DNA from 2 places in the Streptomyces sp. NPDC049837 genome. Region 2 is predicted to be linked to the other one. Evidence: riboswitches for the same ligand, from Rfam matches in the RefSeq annotation. Region 2 holds a riboswitch; the other holds the start of a gene.
What was found. A riboswitch is a leader RNA that binds a small molecule or an ion and turns the genes downstream of it on or off. The one in region 2 is predicted to bind glycine.

Region 1: it holds a riboswitch for glycine, as region 2 does, so the genes downstream of both, gcvT (glycine cleavage system aminomethyltransferase GcvT) here and gcvP (aminomethyl-transferring glycine dehydrogenase) in region 2, are expected to answer to the same signal.

Annotation. Positions count from the first base shown of each region.
Region 1 covers NZ_JBFAMP010000003.1:86,869-93,544, reverse strand. Annotated here, with positions in the region: gene glyA (serine hydroxymethyltransferase) at 1-1,165, opposite strand, end outside; gene gcvH (glycine cleavage system protein GcvH) at 1,178-1,555, opposite strand; gene gcvT (glycine cleavage system aminomethyltransferase GcvT) at 1,614-2,729, opposite strand; glycine riboswitch at 2,873-2,965, opposite strand; gene AB0J57_RS08395 (AAA family ATPase) at 3,139-3,810, shown strand; gene AB0J57_RS08390 (enhanced serine sensitivity protein SseB) at 3,901-4,641, shown strand; gene AB0J57_RS08385 (enhanced serine sensitivity protein SseB C-terminal domain-containing protein) at 4,678-5,469, shown strand; gene AB0J57_RS08380 (ABC transporter permease) at 5,786-6,676, shown strand, end outside.
Region 2 covers NZ_JBFAMP010000002.1:8,805-15,480, forward strand. Annotated here, with positions in the region: gene AB0J57_RS04580 (MerR family transcriptional regulator) at 1-334, shown strand, start outside; gene AB0J57_RS04585 (DNA polymerase IV) at 393-2,264, shown strand; gene AB0J57_RS04590 (PRC-barrel domain-containing protein) at 2,183-2,557, opposite strand; glycine riboswitch at 2,672-2,771, shown strand; gene gcvP (aminomethyl-transferring glycine dehydrogenase) at 2,954-5,839, shown strand; gene AB0J57_RS04600 (DUF5999 family protein) at 5,904-6,110, opposite strand; gene AB0J57_RS04605 (hypothetical protein) at 6,361-6,676, opposite strand, start outside.

The DNA of each region.
Region 1 (6,676 bases), on a different contig from region 2:
TGATGTCGGCGACCTCGGTGAAGTCCTCGGCCTGGAAGCCACGCGTGGCCAGGGCCGGGGTGCCGATCCGCAGGCCGGAGGTGACCATCGGGGGCCGCGGGTCGTTCGGGATCGCGTTGCGGTTGACGGTGATGCCGACCTCGTGGAGCCGGTCCTCGGCCTGCTGGCCGTCCAGCTCGCTGTTGCGCAGGTCGACCAGGACCAGGTGCACGTCGGTGCCGCCGGACAGCACGGACACGCCGTGCTCCTTGACGTCGTCCTTGACCAGGCGCTCGGCCAGGATGCGGGCGCCGTCCAGGGTGCGCTGCTGGCGCTCCTTGAACTCCTCGCTCGCCGCGACCTTGAAGGAGACCGCCTTGGCGGCGATCACGTGCTCCAGCGGGCCGCCCTGCTGGCCGGGGAAGACCGCGGAGTTGATCTTCTTGGCGAGCTCGGCCGTCGACAGGATCACGCCACCGCGCGGGCCGCCCAGCGTCTTGTGGGTCGTGGTGGTGACCACATGGGCGTGCGGCACCGGGTTGGGGTGCAGACCGGCGGCGACCAGGCCCGCGAAGTGCGCCATGTCGACCATCAGGTACGCGCCGACCTCGTCCGCGATACGGCGGAAGGCGGCGAAGTCGAGCTGGCGCGGGTAGGCGGACCAGCCGGCGACGATCAGCTTCGGCTTGGACTCCTTGGCCAGCCGCTCGACCTCGGCCATGTCGACCTGACCGGTCGCGTCGTCGACGTGGTAGGCGACGACGTTGTAGAGCTTGCCGGAGAAGTTGATCTTCATGCCGTGGGTCAGGTGCCCGCCGTGGGCGAGGTTCAGACCCATGATCGTGTCGCCGGGCTTCAGCAGCGCGAACATCGCGGCGGCGTTGGCCTGGGCACCCGAGTGCGGCTGGACGTTGGCGTGCTCGGCGCCGAAGAGGGCCTTGATGCGGTCGATGGCGATCTGCTCGACGACATCGACGTGCTCGCAGCCGCCGTAGTAGCGGCGGCCCGGGTAGCCCTCGGCGTACTTGTTGGTCAGGACGGAGCCCTGGGCCTCCATGACCGCGACCGGAGCGAAGTTCTCCGAGGCGATCATTTCGAGGGTGGACTGCTGACGGTGGAGCTCGGCGTCGACGGCGGCGGCGACGTCCGGGTCCAGCTCGTGGAGAGGGGTGTTCAGAAGCGACATCGGGGAGGGTCCTTAGCTGCCGGAGAACTCGGTGTACTCGTCGGCGGAGAGCAGGTCCTTCGGCTCCTCCGTGACGCGTACCTTGAACAGCCAGCCGCCCTCGAACGGGGCGGTGTTCACCAGCGACGGGTCGTCGACGACGTCCTGGTTCGCCTCGACGACCTCGCCGGTCACCGGGGAGTACAGGTCGCTGACGGACTTGGTCGACTCCAGCTCGCCGCAGGTCTCGCCCGCGCTCACCGTGTCACCGACCTCCGGGAGCTGGACGTACACCACGTCGCCGAGCGCGTTCGCCGCGTGCTCCGTGATGCCGACCGTCGACACGCCGTCCTCGGCGGCCGACAGCCACTCGTGCTCCTTGCTGTAGCGAAGCTGCTGGGGGTTGCTCATGACGGGAATTCTCCTGTACGCGGGGGAGTGGTGGTGAACGGGGTGGTGGTGCGGGAGGTCACTTCTGGCGCTTGTAGAACGGCAGCGCGACGACCTCATACGGCTCATGCGTACCGCGGATGTCGACGCCGACTCCCTCGGTACCCGGCGTGGCGTGCGCCGCGTCCACGTAGGCCATGGCGATCGGCTTGCCCAGCGTCGGCGACGGGGCGCCCGAGGTGACCTCGCCGACGACCTGGCCGCCGGCCACCACGGACATGCCGGCGCGCGGGACGCGGCGGCCCTGGGCGATCAGGCCGACGAGCTTGCGCGGCGGGGCGATCTGGGCCCGCTCGGCGGCGGCCGCCAGGGCCTCGCGGCCCACGAAGTCGCCCTCCTTCTCGAACTTGACCACCCGGCCCAGGCCCGCGTCGAACGGGGTCAGGGACGTGGTCAGCTCGTGGCCGTACAGCGGCATGCCCGCCTCCAGGCGCAGCGTGTCGCGGCAGGAGAGCCCGCAGGGGATCAGGCCCACCGGCGCCCCGGCCTCCAGCAGCGCCTGCCACAGCTTCTCGGCGTGCTGCGGCTCGACGAACAGCTCGAAGCCGTCCTCCCCGGTGTAGCCGGTGCGGGCGATCAGCGCGGGCACGCCGGCGACGGTGCCGGGCAGGCCCGCGTAGTACTTCAGCCCGTCCAGGTCGGCGTCCGTGAGCGACTTCAGGATGCCGGGGGACTCGGGGCCCTGGACGGCGAGCAGCGCGTACGCGTCGCGGTCGTCGCGCACCTCGGCGTCGAACCCGGCGGCGCGGGCGGTCAGCGCGTCGAGGACGATCTGCGCGTTGGAGGCGTTGGCGACGACCATGTACTCCCGCTCCTGGAGCCGGTACACGATCAGGTCGTCGAGGATGCCGCCGTCCTCCTGGCAGATCATCGTGTAGCGGGCGCGGCCGGTGCCGACGCTGCCGATGTTGCCGACGAGGGCGAAGTTCAGGAAGTCCGCGGCCTGCGGACCTGTGACGGTGATCTCACCCATGTGGGAGAGGTCGAAGAGTCCGGCCTTCGTGCGGACGGCGTTGTGCTCGTCGCGCTCGCTCCCGTACCGCAGCGGCATGTCCCAGCCCGCGAAGTCGGTCATGGTGGCGCCCAGCGCACGATGCACGGCATCGAGGGCGGTCAGGCGGGGGGCAGTGCTCATGGATGTGGCTCCCAGGGCATGGCTCGAAGACGATCCTCCCCATCTGTCATCGGAACCTGAGAGGTTCACCGTGACCGTACGGGGACGGCCTTCGGCTTGCACCTTGGGTGGAGCCGCCACGGCGGCCCGCTTTTCAGATCTGCCTCATCCACGCGGTACGGGGCCTGAGAGATTCAAGGGAGGAACTTGCTCCTTCGGCGCCCGGGCGGGACCCGGAACTCTCCCGCGCGGATTCAAGCGGCCGGTATGCGGTTGTGTACGCACATGGGTGCGTCGGCGGGCACATCATTGCACGCGGGGTCTCGTCGGCAAATCGCTTGTGGCTTATTACCCTTTCTTTACACTTCTTGGGCAAGGGTCGTCAGAAGCCGACCCAGGGACCCGCCGGGCCCTAGCAGGGGGAGTAGCGATGACGTTGCAGCGGACCGGGGCGTACGCGACGACCGCGGGAGTGCCCGCGCAGCCGGGCCTGCCCGCGCGGGGGCGGGCGGCGGCCGCCGCGCCCGCCCTGCCGGTCGTGCGCGACCTGCGGGACCGGGGCGGGCGCGGGCCCCGGGCGCTGACCTTCACGGACGGTGACCTGGTGGTCGTCTCGGGCCTGCCCGGCAGCGGCAAGTCGACCCTGATCGCCCGGACGGCCCAGGGGCGCGGCATCGACTCGCAGGACGCCCGGGAGCGCTGGGAGCGCCGGGTCCCCGGTTTCCTGCCGTACGCCGTCTACCGCCCCCTCGTCCGGCTCGCGCACTACGCGGGGCTGCGGCGGGCGCTGCGCGCCGGGCGGAGCGTCGTCGTCCACGACTGCGGTACGCAGGCCTGGGTGCGGCGCTGGCTGGCCCGCGAGGCGGCGCGGCGGGGCACGGCCCTGCACCTGTTCCTGCTGGACGTCACGCCCGGCACCGCCCGCGAGGGCCAGCGGGAGCGGGGCCGTGGCGTGTCCGGGTACGCCTTCGGGCGGCACCGCCGGGCGGTGAGCCGGCTGGTGCGGGACGCGGAGCGGGGCGTCGTGCCGCGCGGGTGCGCGTCCGCGATCCTGCTGGACCGGCCGGCGGCGTCCGCGCTGACGCGGATCACCTTCGACTGATCCGTACGGGCTGAATCCGTACGGGCGGGCCCGCGTTAGGGTGCTGCGGGCAGCGACAGCACGTACGCGCGGGAAGGACCGGAAGCACCAGTGGACACTGCATGGCCGGGCAACGAGCTCGAAGAGGTGCTCGCCGCCTCCCTCGGCAACCCCGCGGCCGGAGGCCGCCTCGTCGAGGTCCTGGGCCGCAGCCACGTCTGGGTGCCCCTGCCCAACGGCGGCGGCCCCGACAGCCCGAACCTGGACCTGCCCACCCTGGAGATCGATGGACAGGGGTACGTCCCGGTCTACAGCTCCGAGCAGCAGTTCACCCAGTGCGTCGGCGCCCACATGGCGTACGCCGTCGCCCCGGCCGTCGAGTTCGCCCGCGGCCTGCCGCCGCAGCTCGGCATCGCCGTGAACCCGGGCGGTGCCGTCGGCGCCCCGCTGCCGCCGCCCGCCGTGGCCGAACTGTGCCGGGCCGGACGCACCCCGCTGGACGGCCCCGCGAGCGGTGCCCGGGTGAAGCTGTTCGAGCCGGACTGGAAGGAGGACCCGGTCGACTTCCTGTCCGCCGCGGCCGCCGAGTTCGACGCCACCGCCACCGTCCTGACCGCCCGCCGCTGCCTCGCCAGCATCGAGGGGGACGCCCCCACCCTCTTCATCGGCGTCCAGCTCTCCTCCTGGGAGGGCGCCGACCGTAACGTACCGATGGACGCCCTCGGCCGGGCGCTGGGCCGCGTCCAGGTGCCGTGGCCGGTCAACATGGTCCTGCTCGACGTCGCGCAGGACCCGGTGGGCGACTGGATGCTGGAGAAGGTACGGCCCTTCTACCAGCGCGGGCACGCATAAGCTGGTCGGGTGGACGGAAGAGGGGCGGGACCCAGGGTGAGCGCGTCAGGCACCGCGGCGGCCGGAGCGGCGGCCGGGCAGGTCGAGCACCTGCTGAGCCAGGTGACGCCCGGACGCTACGACGCGTACGAGGCGCTCCTGCACGCCCTCGCCGAAGGACGGCTCTGGATGCTGCTCTGGCACGGCCAGGCCGGCTCGCCCGACGCCCAGTACGGGAACATGGAGGTCGACGGCCTCGGCTACGCCCCGTGCGTCACCTCCGCCCAGGAGCTCGCGGTCTCCGGCTGGAACCGCGCCCACGAGGTCATCGGCGGCCGGGACATCGCCCGCGCCCTCTACCCCGACCGCTGGGGCATCTGGCTCAATCCGCACGCCCCGGGCGGCGGCGTCGGCATCCCCTGGCCCGACCTGCGCCGCATCGCCACCGGCCTGGACCGGATGCCCGCCGGACCGCTCAAGCTGTCCGAACCGGCCATCCAGATCCCGCAGTTCTACGCCCTGCTCACGCAGAACGCCCACCGCACCCCCGCCGTCCGCTCGCTGCGCCGCGCCTGGGTCCAGCCCGCCCTCGGTACCCCGTACCTCGCCATCGGCCTGGACCTGTACGACACCGGCCAGGCGTCCGTCGACGCGGTCCGCGCGATGATGGCCCAGTCCGTCACCGCCGTCCCCGACGGCCTGCCCGTGTCGACGGTCGCGATGTCCGACGAGTACGACCCGGTGACGATGTGGCTGCGGGCCAACGCCCGCCCGTTCTACGACCGCGAGGCGCACGCCACCGCGCCCATCGTGCCCGGCACGGGGTACGGCTACCCGCCGCGAGGGTGACCGCGGGGGGACCGCTGGGGCGTCCCACGGAGTGACCGCGGGAGGTGTCCGTTTCGCTTCGATAGTGGCCGAGTTGGTCCGCTGAGGCGATCACTGCGTCCGGATAACGGAAGCCGACAACCCGCATCACGGTTGCGCAAACATTCCCGGTGAGGTCTGGCGGGTGATCGTGAACCCATTGAAGACTCCCCCCAACCAGGGGGCGTCGCACATGCGTGCAGCGCATTCGCGTACTCCCTGAACGGACCGTGCCGCAGACCCGGGCGGTTCGTCGAGCACTGCCGGCGACCGTCGGCACGGGCGAGCACGAGGGACGATGACCGCACCCATTGAGACCACCGGATCACAGGCCGAGGCGGCGCCTGAGGCCGTACTTGAAGGCGTCAAGTCCAAGCACATCGAGGGTCGTTCACTCGGTCAGATCGCCTGGACCCGCTTCAAGCGGGACAAAATGGCAGTGACCGGTGGAGTGATCGTCATCCTGCTCATCCTGGTCGCCATGCTCTCCCGGCCTCTCCAGGCGCTGCTCGGTCTGGACCCGAACGCCTTCCAGCAGGACCTGGTCGATCCCAACACCTCGCTCCCCAAGGGCGGGTTCGGCGGGATGAGCTGGGACCACCCGCTGGGCGTCGACCCGAAGTTCGGCCGCGACATCCTCGCCCGGATCCTGGAGGGCTCCTGGGTCTCGCTGGTCGTCGCCTTCGGCGCGACGGTCCTGTCCAACGTCATCGGCGTGGTGCTCGGCCTGATCGCCGGGTACTACGGCGGCCGTGTGGACACCTTCATCAGCCGGCTGATGGACACCTTCCTGGCGTTCCCGCTGCTGCTGTTCGCCATCGCCATCTCGGCGACCCTTCAGGGCGGTGCCTTCGGTCTGGAGGGCCTGCCCCTGCACATCGGCGTGCTGATCTTCGTCATCGGGTTCTTCAACTGGCCCTACATGGCACGTATCGTGCGCGGCCAGACCCTCGCCCTGAGGGAACGCGAGTTCATCGACGCCTCGCGCGGGATGGGGGCCCGTGGCCCGTACATCCTCTTCCGCGAGCTGCTGCCGAACCTCGTGGGGCCGATCACGGTCTACGCGACACTGCTCATTCCGACCAACATCATCTTCGAGGCGTCGCTCAGTTTCCTCGGCGTCGGAATCCAGCCACCGCAGGCTTCGTGGGGCGGCATGCTGAGGGAGGCGGTCAACTTCTTCCAGGTT
Region 2 (6,676 bases):
CAAGATCGTCAAGCGCTTCCTGGACACGGGCGTCGCCCTCCAGAACATCCGCACGGCCGTCCAGCACCTGCGTGCGCGGGGCTTTCGCGACCTGGAGCGCATGACGCTCATGAGCGACGGTGCGACGGTGTACGAGTGCTCGTCGCCGGACGAGGTCGTCGATCTGCTCCAGGGCGGCCAGGGGGTCTTCGGGATCGCCGTGGGCGTGGTGTGGCGGGACGTCGAGGCGGCGTTGTCGCAACTGCACGGGGAGCGCATCGACACCGGGGAGACGCTGGTCGGGCAGAACCCGTCGGACGAGCTGGCGCGGCGGAGACGTGACAGGGCCGTCTGAATCGCGTTCCGTACGTGTGTGCGGGCGATTGTCAGTGGCGTAGGGCAGCATCGTTGGTGTGAGAGCCGCGCCGACGATCCTGCATCTGGACATGGATGCCTTCTTCGCCGCCGCCGAGCAGGCGGCGAAGCCGAGTCTGCGCGGAAAGCCGGTGGTTGTCGGCGGCCTGGGGCCGCGTGGGGTCGTCGCCACGGCGTCGTACGAGGCCAGGCGGTTCGGGGTGCATTCGGCGATGCCGATGGCACAGGCGCGGCGGCTGGCGCCGAACGCCGCGTATCTGGTGCCGCGGTTCTCCCTGTACCGCGCGGTCAGTGAGCAGGTCATGGAGTTGCTGCGCGGGCTGTCGCCGCTCGTCGAGCCGCTGAGCCTCGACGAGGCCTTCGTGGACCTGGAGGCCGGGGACGCGGCGCATGACGCGGCCACCGCGCGGGCGGCCGGGGAGCGGCTGCGCAGGGACATCCACGCGGTCACGGGGCTGACCGGGTCGGTGGGTCTGGCCGGCTCCAAGATGCTCGCGAAGATCGCCTCGGAGGAGGCCAAGCCCGACGGGCTGGTGCTGATCGAGCCCGGTACGGAGCGGGAGCTGCTGGGCCCGAAGTCGGTGCGGATCCTGCCGGGGGTGGGGCCGGCCACCGGGGAGCACCTGCGGCGGGCCGGTATGACCACGGTGGCGGACCTGGCGGCGGCGGGCGAGGACGAGCTCGTACGGCTGCTGGGCAAGGCGCACGGGGAGTCCCTGTACCGGATGGCCATGGGGTACGACGACCGGCCCGTGGTGGCGGAGCGGGACGCCAAGTCGGTGTCGGTGGAGGACACCTTCGACGTGGACCTGCACGACCGGGTGCGGGTGCGGATGGAGGTGGAACGGCTGGCCGAGCGGTGCGTGCAGCGGCTGCGGGGTGCGGGTCGGTCGGGGCGGACGGTGGTCCTGAAGGTACGGCGGTACGACTTCTCGACGCTGACCAGGTCCGAGACGCTGCGTGGGCCGACGGACGACCCCGTGGTGGTGCGGGAGGCCGCGGCCCGGCTGCTCGAAGGCGTGGACACCACGGGCGGGGTGCGGCTCCTCGGCGTGGGCGTCTCGGGGCTCGCGGACTACACGCAAGAGGACCTGTTCGCCCAGGCCGCCGCGGAGGGGGTGGCGGGCGTGGACGGTACGTCGGCCGGCTCGGCCGGAAGCGGCGTACCTGTGCGGGCGGAGCCGGGTGCCCTGCCAGACGTCGGCGGCCCCCGCCCGGCGACCGTGCCGTCCGGCCCGGCTCCCGCGTACGGGGAGGGGCACGTGGCCGGGGCAGGCGGACCTGCGGTGGGGCTGGGCGCCCATGCTCGCGTGGGAGACGCGGCCGGTGTGGCCGGGCCCGGGGTGGTGGGGTCCGGTGGTGGGGGCGTAGCCGGGGGCGGTGGCTCAGTGGGTGGTGCGGGCGTCCCTGGTGGCGGTGGCCCTGCCGGTGGTGCGGGCTCGGCCGGTGCTGCGGACGTTCCCCGGGGTGGTGGCCCAGCGTCGGGCGCAGGCGTACCCGGTGGCGTGGGCGCACCCGGCCGTGGTGGCACAGCCTCCGGTGGCGGTGGCCCCGCTGGGCGTGGTGACCCGGCCGGTGGTGCGGGCGTGGCCGGGGGCGCTGGCGGCGCCGCGCCCGGTGGGCCTGGTGGTGGGGGTGAGGGGCGGCGGTGGGTGGCTGGGCAGGATGTGCGGCATGTGGAGCATGGGGCCGGGTGGGTGCAGGGCAGTGGGGTGGGGAGGGTGACCGTGCGGTTCGAGGTGCCGGGGTCGGCGCCGGGGCGGGTGCGGACGTTCTGGGCGGACGACCCGGACCTGGAGCCGTCGGAGCCGTTGCCGCTCGTACCGGGTCAGTCGTCCTGGCCGGCGACCTTGCCGAAGTCGCGGTCAGGGGACTCCGGGGAAGGAGGTGGCGGGAGCGCGAGACCGTAGTGGTGGTAGAGCTGGAGCTCCTGCTCGGGGGAGAGGTGGCGGCCGACGCCGAAGTCGGGGGCGTCCTTGATCAGGGCACGGTCGTACGGGATGTGCAGGCCGTCGTCCGCGAGGTCGCTCGGCTCCAGGGGGACGAAGGCGTCGCGGCTGAACAGGCCCGTGCGGACGGCGGCCCACTCGGGGACGCCCGTCGCGTCGTCCAGGTACACCTCGTCGATGGTGCCGATCTTGTGGCCGTTGCGGTCGAAGGCCTTGCGGCCGATCAGGCTGCGCGGATCGATATCGGTCTGCACGGTCCCTCCAACTGGTCGCAACCGCTCTGTAAACACTACGAAAGTGCACATCGGTGACGTCGGCCACTCGAGGGATCGGGCGAGGACCGCGCTGGTAGGCTGGCAGACGGCCGCTGACCCCGTGCGGGAGAGTCCTCCGGAGAAACCTTTCGGAGGCGCCGAAGGAGCAAATCCTCCCCGGAATCTCTCAGGCACCCGGTACCGCACGGACGAGGTCACTCTGGAAAGCAGGGCGGGCGTTCGACGGCATCCGCTCTCACCGACGGTGAAAGCCGGCCCGCCCCGACCCGGGGAGGTCCGGTGAAGCTCTCAGGTTGAGATGACAGAGGGGGAGGCCGTCCGGGCACCCGCGCCGTGGTGCCCCTCGCAGGTCGTATCGACCAGGAGGCCTCCGCAATGACCGCCAACCGCATTCCGCTCTCCGTACTCGAACAGGGCATCCCGTTCGAGCAGCGGCACATCGGGCCCGACGACGAGGCCCGCGCCAAGATGCTCGCGCAGGTCGGCTACGGTTCGCTCGACGAGCTCACGGCTGCCGCGGTGCCGGATGTGATCAAGAGCGCCGAGGCGCTCGGGCTGCCCGACGCCCGCACCGAGGCCGAGGTCCTGGCCGAGCTGCGCTCGCTCGCCGACCGCAACCAGGTGCTCGCCCCGATGATCGGCCTCGGCTACTACGGCACGTTCACGCCGCCGGTCATCCTGCGGAACGTCATGGAGAACCCCGCCTGGTACACCGCGTACACGCCGTACCAGCCGGAGATCTCGCAGGGCCGCCTGGAGGCGCTGCTCAACTTCCAGACCATGGTCGCCGACCTGACCGGACTGCCCACGTCCGGCGCCTCGCTGCTCGACGAGGGCACCGCCGCCGCCGAGGCCATGTCGCTGGCCCGCCGCGTCGGCAAGGTCAAGGGCGGGGTCTTCCTGGTCGACGCCGACGCCCTGCCGCAGACCATCGCCGTCATCGAGACCCGCGCCGAGCCGACCGGTGTCGAGGTCGTCGTCGCCGACCTGAGCGACGGCATCCCGGCCGAGGTCGCCGAGCGCGGCGTGTTCGGCGTGCTGCTCCAGTACCCCGGCGCCTCCGGTGCCGTCCGGGACATCAAGCCGGTCATCGACCAGGCCCACGAGCTGGGTGCCATCGTCACCGTCGCCGCCGACCTGCTGGCGCTGACCCTGCTGACCTCGCCCGGCGAGCTGGGCGCCGACATCGCGGTCGGCACGACCCAGCGCTTCGGTGTGCCCATGGGCTTCGGCGGTCCGCACGCCGGCTACATGGCCGTGCGCGACAAGTTCGCCCGCTCCCTGCCGGGCCGGCTCGTCGGCGTCTCCGTCGACGCCGACGGCAACAAGGCGTACCGGCTCGCCCTCCAGACCCGCGAGCAGCACATCCGCCGCGAGAAGGCCACCAGCAACATCTGCACCGCGCAGGTGCTGCTCGCCGTGATGGCCGGCATGTACGCCGTCTACCACGGCCCCGAGGGGCTCAAGCAGATCGCCCAGCGCGTCCACCGGTACGCGGTCGTCCTCGCCGAGGGCCTGCGCGCCGGCGGCGCCGACGTCGTCCACGGCACCTTCTTCGACACCGTGACCGTCCGGGTGCCCGGCAAGGCCGCCGAGGCCGTCGCCGCCGCCCGCGAGAACGGCGTCAACCTCCGCCTCGTCGACGCCGACCACGTCTCGGCCGCCTGCGACGAGACCACGGGCCGCGCCCAGATCGTCGCCGTGTGGGACGCCTTCGGCGTGCGGGGCGACATCGAGGAGCTGGACGCCGCCACGGCCGACGTACTGCCCGACGCGATGCTGCGCTCCGACGCCTACCTCACCCACCCCGTCTTCCACGCGCACCGCTCCGAGACGTCGATGCTGCGCTACCTGCGCAAGCTCGCCGACCGCGACTACGCGCTGGACCGGGGCATGATCCCGCTCGGCTCCTGCACCATGAAGCTGAACGCGACGACCGAGATGGAGCCGGTGACCTGGCCCGAGTTCGGGCAGATCCACCCCTTCGCGCCGGTCGACCAGGCGCAGGGCTACCTCACCCTGATCCGTGAGCTGGAGGAGCGCCTCGCCGAGGTCACCGGCTACGACAAGGTCTCCATCCAGCCCAACGCCGGTTCGCAGGGCGAGCTGGCCGGTCTGCTCGCCGTCCGCGCGTACCACCGCGCCAACGGCGACACGCAGCGCACGGTCTGCCTGATCCCGTCTTCCGCGCACGGCACCAACGCCGCGAGCGCCGTGATGGCCGGGATGAAGGTCGTGGTCGTCAAGACCGCCGACGACGGCGAGATCGACGTCGAGGACCTGCGCGCCAAGATCGAGCAGTACCGTGACGAGCTGTCCGTCCTGATGATCACCTACCCGTCCACGCACGGCGTCTTCGAGGAGCACGTCGCGGACATCTGCGCCCAGGTGCACGAGGCGGGCGGCCAGGTGTACGTGGACGGTGCCAACCTCAACGCGCTGGTGGGCCTTGCGAAGCCGGGCGAGTTCGGCGGCGACGTCTCGCACCTGAACCTGCACAAGACCTTCTGCATCCCGCACGGTGGCGGCGGCCCCGGCGTCGGCCCGGTCGGCGTCCGGGCGCACCTCGCCCCGTACCTGCCCAACCACCCGCTCCAGCCGAGCGCCGGCCCCGACACGGGCGTGGGCCCGATCTCGGCCGCGCCGTGGGGTTCGGCCGGCATCCTGCCGATCTCCTGGGCGTACGTCCGCCTCATGGGCGGCGAGGGCCTCAAGCGCGCGACGCAGGTGGCCGTCCTCGCGGCCAACTACATCGCCAAGCGCCTGGAGCCGCACTACCCGGTGCTCTACACCGGCCCGGCCGGACTCGTCGCCCACGAGTGCATCGTGGACCTGCGCCCGATCTCCAAGGCGACCGGCGTCAGCGTCGACGACATCGCCAAGCGGCTGATCGACTACGGCTTCCACGCCCCGACCATGTCGTTCCCGGTGGCCGGCACGCTGATGATCGAGCCGACCGAGAGCGAGGACCTGACCGAACTCGACCGGTTCTGCGACACGATGATCGCGATCCGCGCCGAGATCGAGAAGGTCGCGTCGGGCGAGTGGCCCGCCGACGACAACCCGCTGCGCAACGCCCCGCACACGGCGGCCGCGCTGGGCGGCGAGTGGACGCACGCGTACAGCCGTGAGGAGGCGGTCTTCCCGGCCGGTGTCTCGGCCGCGGACAAGTACTGGCCGCCGGTTCGCCGCATCGACGGAGCGTTCGGCGACCGGAACCTGGTCTGCTCCTGCCCGCCGCTGGACGAGTACGACAACTGACGGTCATGACGAAGGAGGGCCGGTACGGGAAGACTCCCGTACCGGCCCTCCTTCGTGCCGTGCCTCAGGCGGCCGTCACGACCTTCGAGGCGCTCAGCGGCCGGTGCGGCGCGATGATCTGGCCGTCCGGCAGCAGCTCACCGGTGTCCTCGAAGAGCAGGACGCCGTTGCACAGCAGGCTCCAGCCCTGTTCCGGGTGGTGAGCCACCAGGCGGGCCGCCTCCCTGTCGGCGGAGTCGGCGGTCGGACAGGCTGGCTGGTGCTGGCACATGGGTCGGTTCTTTCGCTGCGGTGTGGTGTGTGTCCTGCGGCTCGATGCGGTGTTCATGGCCGCCCCCCGTTTGTCGGTCGGTCCGTTCCCAGTGTTGCCCCACGGGCGTCAATCCGCAGGGATTTCGCGGCAGCGCTTCCTACTGCTTAATGACGTGTCACCCGCGCGGATGGTTCAGCTCAACCGCACTGTCCCTTCGGGTGGTTCGTGGTGGCCGCACCGGGCTAGTCCGATCGGACCGGGGGAGTCATCACGCTGTTGACTCCAGCACCGGTGGCGGCACCAGTCGCAGCGTCAGCACCGGCAACAGCTCCGCGACCCGGTACGGCAGGTGCGAGGCGATTCCCGGCGGCGCGGGGGCCAGTGGGATCAGCAGGTCCGTGGGGGCCGGGGCGCCGGTGGCCGGGTCGGCCTCCGCGTCCCCGTGCAGCCACAGCGTCAGCATGTACAGGTCCGGTACGGACAGCAGGCGTGGCTGGTGGCGGGTGGCCATGGCGTCGGCCTGCCGCAGCGCGCGCTCCGTCGAGGCCAGGTAGGGGCCCTCGAAGAAGTGCGAGAACGCCCAG